DNA from 2 places in the Paenibacillus sp. SAFN-054 genome. Region 1 is predicted to be linked to the other one. Evidence: predicted binding sites of a transcription regulator. Region 1 holds the regulator's gene; the other holds the start of a gene.

Region 1 (3,761 bases):
CACCTCCATGAGTTTGAAATCTAAATTCAGGCTTGCGCCAGTGTTTCGCGTATCAACCTTGCCCGGTAAATATCCCGTTCCTCGCTGTTCATGTCGTGGCCGTATTTTTTCTGCAAAAAGCCAGCTTGCGTCATGACATTCAGTTCGTTCATTACCGGAATCGATGGTCCTTGCACAATGCCGAGATCAATGCCGAGTCGCACGTCGGATAGCCGCTGCCCGGCCTCCTTGGAATCCATGACCTCCGCATACGATAAAATACCGTAAGACCGTTTGATCCGGTCCGTAATCCGCAGGCGTGAATCGTTCATCAGGCGGGTGCGGGCATTCTTCTCATGCTCGATGATTTGCAGCACCACGCTGTGCAGGTTGTCGATGATCTCATTCTCCGTCTGTCCCAGCGTAATCTGGTTGGAGATTTGAAACAGGTTACCTATTGCTTCGCTGCCTTCACCGTAAATTCCTCTAACGGTTAAGCCTACCTGCGAAACCGCGGACAAAATCCGGTTGATCTGCTGCGTCATTACCAGCGCCGGAAGATGCATCATGACCGATGCCCGGAGCCCCGTTCCCACATTGGTTGGGCAGCTGGTCAGATAACCCCGCTTATCGTCAAAAGCATAATCCACGTCGGCCTCGAACAGGTCATCGATGGACGTTGCCTTTTCCCATGCCTCGCGGACCTGAAAACCCGGATACAGACATTGAATGCGAAGATGGTCCTCTTCGTTAATCATAATGCTGATGGATTCGTCCTCGCTGATCATGACGGCCCCATTCTGGGACTCTCCAGCCAGGCTCGGGCTGATGAGATGCTTCTCGACCAGCACCTTTTTATCGATTGGCTCGATCTCATCCAATTTAATGGTATAAAACGTTCCGATCGACTGCAAATCCTGATCCTCCGACACCTTGGCCAGGCGATTCAGCACTTCCTCCGACTGCTGGCGTGTCGCCAAAAGAGGAAAAGGCAAGTGCTGCAGGTTCCGGGCGATTCGCACCCGGCTGCTGATCACGATATCGGAGTCGCTTGCCGTCCCCCGCATCCATTCACTGAGCGCTTTCTCGGTAAACCGGAGATTGGGCATTCGCTATTCCTCCTCTCTCTTGCCGCGAACATTACTGTCCTGCCATCTCTTTTTCAAGTGTTCTGATCTGGTCCCGCAGCTGAGCAGCTTCCTCAAATTCTTCCTGCTGGATGCGCTGCTGCAGTTCGAGCTTGAGATCATCGATCTTTCGTTTCAATTGAATCCGGCCGCCGCTTCTCTTCGGCACTTTGCCGACATGCACGGTATTTCCGTGCACTCTTTTGAAGAGCGGATCGAGACGGTCGTCAAAATATTTGTAGCAGGAGCTGCAGCCGAAACGGCCGATTTTGCTGAACTGCGAATAGGTCATGCCGCATTCCTCGCAGCGCTGCGACTGTGCCGCTTTGATGCTGCTGGCTGCCCCTTTTCCTGCCGTCTCAAAATCAAGCAGTCCTGATAAAAGGCTGTGTATGGAAAATCCGCCCGAGGAGCCCGGAATCATCTCTCCCTTTTCCCTCGCGCAGGTTTCACAGATATGGAACTCATTTTTTTCGCCATTGACGATTTTGGTAAAATGCAGTGTTGCGGGCCTTTTGCCGCATTCCTGGCATAGCATATCGATGTACCTCCTTTTCTCCGCAGACTCATTTGCCCAGCAAAGAAATCAGCATCGCCTTTAAGATTCTCGCACGTATCTCATCCCGGTAGGGAAGTTTGACCATCAGGACCTCTCGGGCAATCGCGGCTCGCATCATGTTCGCTTCCCGTTTCGTTAAGAAGCGGGCCTCCTCCAGCTGATAAATCAGCCCTTCCGCGACGGTCTGGTCGATCGTGCTGCCAATCGTCGTATGCAGATGCGTATGAAGCGCCGAATGCTGCGGAAGGTCAATGCGCCGAATGCGGATATAACCGCCACCTCCGCGCTTGCTTTCCACGAGATAGCCTTTTTCCAGCGTAAACCTTGTGCTTATGACATAATTGATCTGGGAAGGGACGCATGAAAAATGATCCGCCAGATCATTACGCTGTATTTCGATCAATCCTTCGGGACTTTCATGCAAAATACCCTTCAGATATTGTTCAATAACATCAGAGATATTACGCATCATTCATCCTCCACTTGTATTGCTGCTTGAAAGCCGGTTGCTTCACCTAGGGTCCGGTTAGAATTGGGTATGGTCTCCTTCAAAAACTGCTGATAGCCACCTTGTCAGATGGCCTTCTTACAGCAACATTTTTATGTAGTAATCGGAACGGCCTTGAAGCCAAACGAATCGATGCCGATACCATAAAAATTAACCAAAGATTCTATACGCGAACCGGAAAAGAATACAAACATGGGCCGCCGGTATTCCCGCAGCTTCTGCTTCGTATAGTGTAACAATCGAGAATTCGGATCATACATAAACCTTCACTGCAAAGCAGTGTCCAAGGTTCATTATTCGATCTCCAACTGACTTTGACTTTCTTTGACTATATTATAACATATTATCCTGTTTTGCCAAGGGGAAAGCTTCACTTTTAACATTTTTGACCCTTTTGCCCGATTTCATCCCCTATTAGGTAAGAAAACGTCCAAAGAAGGATCTGCCAGTGCGGACAAAAAAACTCCCCACTTGAAATATCAGGAAGGGAGTCGCGAAATTACATTAGAAGTAGTCCAGCAAAAAGGTCTGGTTCCGAGGGATGGCGAGCTCAAGGCGGTGAACGGCTTCCTCATCACCGGTCAGTCTGCCCAGTTTATGAAGCTCTTGCGGGCGTTTATACCCCATCATCATGACGGTAAGCGTCTGAATGTCGCACTGAAGCTGAGTCTTAGCCTCGGAAATAGCCTCAACGGCAGCACGGCCATCGTCTGTTAAAGTCCACTGCCAGCACCCCTCATTCCAAGGAGCATATGGATCACTGATTTGTATCGTCCAGGACTGTTGTTGTGTGCTTTTCCCAAAAGCAAAATTCTCCACAAAGCCTGCAGCATTGATGATCCGCGCCATTCCATAGGGTACGATCTCCTGCGTGATTCGAGGGTCCTGAAGCGTATAGGTCAGCCCATCATCTGCAGGCATCTGTGCCAATATGGTTTGAGTGACCATGGAATCGTGATTGCAAAGGAATGCCCACAGACCTTTTCTCGCATCCTCATTCAACCAGACGAATTCTTCGACCAATAGCTCCTTCTTCTCGGCTTTGTACAGTACATATCCCTCGGGCTCACCGGATGCTGAGTAGTAAACCGCGGTATGTCCCTCATCATCCAGAATGGAATGCTTCCACCGATCCTCGTTCCGGAGCATCATGCCGTTGTATCCTTGGGCGTATGCTTCATAGATCCGGTTTAAAACAGCAATGTCTGTGATGTCGCGGCGCACATCCCCATCGAATGACTCCTTTGCCGGAAGCTTATCGGTCGGGATCACATACTTCTTATAATCACAGAACATTTCAAAGCCGAATTTGCGGTAAAAAGGAAACGAAAAGGGATGCAGCAAGGAGAGCAGCTTACCCGATTCATTCATCACCTGGAGGGAATGCGTAAGAAGCTGCTTGACCAATCCCTGTCTGCGGTATTCAGGCCATGTTGCCACGCCCCCGATGCCGGACATCGGCATCCGCTCACCGTTCACGAAAATATCAGCAGACAGAAGTCCAAGCTTGGCGCACAGCTTGCCCTCTTCGTCGAAGGCTCCCCATACCGTTTCAGGATTAAAGCGTTGTCTCGCGTTCGCCTTCGAC
Region 2 (3,761 bases), on a different contig from region 1:
TTCTTTCATGGCTGCGTTCACTTCATCAGCTGTTACTTTTTTGTTCAGTACTGTTACGAGCTCAGTCAGGGAACCTGTTGGAACCGGAACGCGTTGAGCTGCGCCGTCAAGTTTACCTTTCAACTCAGGGATAACCAGACCGATGGCTTTGGCAGCACCTGTTGTGTTAGGAATGATGTTCTCAGCAGCTGCGCGAGCGCGGCGGAAGTCGCCTTTTGGATGTGGAGCATCTAGTGTGTTCTGGTCGCCAGTGTAAGCGTGAATCGTTGTCATCAGGCCTTCTACGATGCCGAACTTGTCGTTCAACGTTTTAGCCATTGGAGCCAGGCAGTTCGTTGTGCAAGATGCGCCGGAAATAACCGTTTCAGTTCCGTCCAAAATTTCATGGTTTACGTTGAAAACGACGGTTTTCATGTCGCCAGTCGCTGGAGCGGAAATAACGACTTTCTTAGCTCCGCCTTTCAAGTGAAGCTCAGCTTTTTCTTTCGTTGTGAAGAAGCCTGTGCACTCCAGAACGATGTCAACGCCGAGGTCTCCCCAAGGAAGCTCTTCTGGGTTGCGGTTCGCAAGAACCTTAACTTCTTTGCCGTTCACTTTGAAGAATCCGTCATGAACTTCAACTTCTCCGTCGAATTTGCCTTGCGTTGTATCATATTTAAGCAAATGAGCCAACATTTTAGCATCAGTCAAGTCGTTGATTGCCACAACTTCGATACCTTCCACATTTTGAATGCGGCGGAATGCGAGTCGTCCGATACGTCCGAAACCGTTAATGCCTACTTTTACACTCATTGAATAGTCCTCCTAGTAATTTCGTTTTTTTGAGGATCCTGTCGAGCCGAAGCGGCCCGCAAAATCCAGTATTTATTCAAAACAGGCAATTACACCTGTATTGATAACTCGTTTAATGGTTTTCGAGGGATGATTCGTCAATCTGCCTGCAAATCTCGATGGCAGCAGCTTCATCCGTCACGAGAATATTCTCATGGCCGAATTTCAGCACGGAATGAATGGCGTTCGCCTTGTCTTTCCCGCCGGCGATTCCAATGACAATCTCCGTTCGCATAATATCCTCGAGCCGGAGCCCCAGCGTAATCATGCGATGGACGACTTCACCCTGTTCGTTAAAGTAGTAGCCAAAGGATTCGGCTACCGCGCCTTCCTTCTGAATCTCCTGCACCGCAGACAAATCCAGCTTCCTGCGCCGGGTCATCTCCATAGCGTCGCCGATGCCGTGCACGATGATGCGGCACTGCCTTATCACCTGTACGATTTCCTGAATGTTTCGGTCCTGTACAAGCGATTGGTAAGCGTCATCGCTCAGCAGATCCGGCACATGCAGCAGCCGGTACTGCGCGCCTACGCGCTTCGCCATCGTTGATGCAATGGTGTTGGCCTGGAATTCCATGCTCTCTCCAAGTCCGCCCCTGGCCGGTACAAACCAGCTGTTCTTCATCGGTACCGAACCCTGCGGGTTCAGCTCCTCTGCAACCGCAGCCAGCGTCGAACCGCCTGTAACGGCAACCGTGTCTCCCTGACTCATGACTCCCAGCAGCGCTTTGGCCCCTGCGCGTCCGAGATCCCGTTTGGTCAGCAGCGAGGATTCGCAATCCCCCGGCACGACAACCACCTTCCGCAGGCCGTAGGCGAGGCGAATCTTCTCCCCGAGCTCGTTCAGTCCGAACAGCTCCTTGGCCATCGGTCCCATCTCTTCCAGCAGCGTGCGTCCAACCTCACTGATCCTCATGCCGGAGCTCTCAATTTCAATAAGGCCCTGGGCCTTAAGCAGATCCGTCTCCGCACGCAGCACCCGTTCCGTCATATGAAGGGATGCCGCCAGCGTACGCCGGCCTATGAGTTCTGAGAGCATGATCTGATGAAGAATGGTGTACCTTGTCTTGAGAATGTCCATGAGATCAGGCAGAAGCTGCTTTTGTATCTCTAATATTTTCCGCATTGCTTTCCACTCCTGCAACTTCAGCTTCCTTCACTTCGACTCCATGGCCTTAAAATGTCCCGGGTTAACGTTTTAAGTCCCACTTACATTCTACTCAATTTTCAGCCCAGTTGCAAGTAGTCCAACGACTATCTTTTACATTCTTTCTTCCTCTTATACAGGCGTAGGGGCCGAAGGGATTAAAAGCTGCATGAAACCAGGGCTTGTCCGCATTCACCAAATAACCTCTTGCAATCTTTCGCAATATGACATATAATCATTTTTGCTGCACAATATCAATAAATAGAAGTAAGGTTGCATCGTGCGCCCGTGGTCCAATGGATATGACGTAGGCCTCCGGAGCCTGAGATCGAGGTTCGATTCCTCGCGGGCGCGCCATTATAATTACCAAACTTCTACCATATGTTTAACCAGCAGGACAAAAGCCAATCATCGGCTATTTTTTTTACCCTGAGTTTGACTTTCTTTGACTTTTTGTTTGAAATTGTTTATCATGTGGTTAATACGGTAACAGTATGAATAGAATGATTACATTTTGATCCATGAATAGGGAGGTTTTCCACGTGAGTTATGTACCTATGGTCGTTGAACAAAGCAACCGCGGCGAGCGCGCGTACGACATTTATTCCAGACTCTTGAAGGACCGCATTATTTTCCTGGGTTCCGATGTCAACGACGTGGTTGCCAATTCGATTATTGCCCAGCTGCTGTTCCTGGCTGCCGAAGACCCTGAAAAGGATATTCATCTCTACATCAACAGCCCGGGCGGCTCCATTACAGCCGGTATGGCCATTTACGATACGATGCAGTATATCAAACCGGACGTTTCTACGATCTGCGTAGGTCTCGCCGCTTCCATGGGCGCATTCCTGCTGAATGCAGGCGCCAAAGGCAAACGCTACGGCCTGCCAAACAGTGAGATCATGATTCACCAGCCGCTCGGCGGTGCTCAAGGCCAGGCAACGGACATCGAAATCCGCGCCCGCCGCATCCTGAAAATGCGCGATACGTTGAACCGCATTCTCGCAGAGCGCACAGGCCAGCCGCTGGAACGCATCGAGAAGGATACGGACCGCGACTACTTCATGAGCGCGAAAGATGCTGCGGAGTACGGCTTGATCGATAAAGTGCTGGAGCATCCTCCGGTACAAGGCGTATAAGCCCCTTTCATATTTATACAAGAGATCCGCTTCCTTGTTTTCAGGGAAGCGGATCTTTTAATATCTCCTCCGAACACCGCTGTCGTGTACTGCTGTTATACACGCCAAAAGGGCATCCCAGGCTTTAGAGCCCGGAATGCCTTTTCTTTTTTATCAGCGAATTTTGATTTAGAAATGATTACTTGTAATCCGCGAAGGGGACGGTGCCCGCAGGCAGCAATTCGCCGAAACTAAACATATAAGTAGGGAATCCGGCTGCGTACGGCGCGATTTCATATTGTTGATAGTAGATGGCAATGCCGCCTTCTTTGACGTAGAAATCCGGTTTATCCTTTAATTTGACGACCATATCCAAAAAGGCATCTTTCTTCGCCCGCTGCTTTAGCATTTTGTCGAGCTTCTGCTTGTAATCCGGTGCACCCTTCAGTACATCGCCAAGGCCTAACTGCTTGCCGTCCTTCAAGGAGAAGGTCAGGCCCTCACGATAAGTGCCGCCATGCGCCCCGCCCGTGTAACCATACTTGTCGGTCACTACGCTGAGAATGCCGTCGCGGTTATAGGTCACGACGAAGCTTTGGACAAAGTCATACATGTTCTCGACCTTGCCGTCCCGATGGGATGCCTGCTTTTCACTGTCGGCAGCG

Evidence for each region. The regulator CtsR, encoded in region 1, represses protease genes until heat stress. The targets are predictions, from matches to a motif close to ATGGTCAATAAAGGTCAAACA.
Region 2: the regulator CtsR is predicted to act here: its motif matches at 2,411-2,431, upstream of clpP (ATP-dependent Clp endopeptidase proteolytic subunit ClpP).

Annotation. Positions count from the first base shown of each region.
Region 1 covers NZ_JBQCKS010000010.1:61,741-65,501, forward strand. The annotation lists gene ACTHPM_RS26695 (protein arginine kinase) at 27-1,088, opposite strand; gene ACTHPM_RS26700 (UvrB/UvrC motif-containing protein) at 1,120-1,644, opposite strand; gene ACTHPM_RS26705 (CtsR family transcriptional regulator) at 1,673-2,134, opposite strand; gene ACTHPM_RS26710 (GNAT family N-acetyltransferase) at 2,678-3,761, opposite strand, start outside.
Region 2 covers NZ_JBQCKS010000009.1:37,148-40,908, reverse strand. The annotation lists gene gap (type I glyceraldehyde-3-phosphate dehydrogenase) at 1-792, opposite strand, end outside; gene ACTHPM_RS26170 (sugar-binding transcriptional regulator) at 905-1,957, opposite strand; tRNA gene ACTHPM_RS26165 (tRNA-Arg) at 2,261-2,335, shown strand; gene clpP (ATP-dependent Clp endopeptidase proteolytic subunit ClpP) at 2,521-3,117, shown strand; gene ACTHPM_RS26155 (PdaC/SigV domain-containing protein) at 3,296-3,761, opposite strand, start outside.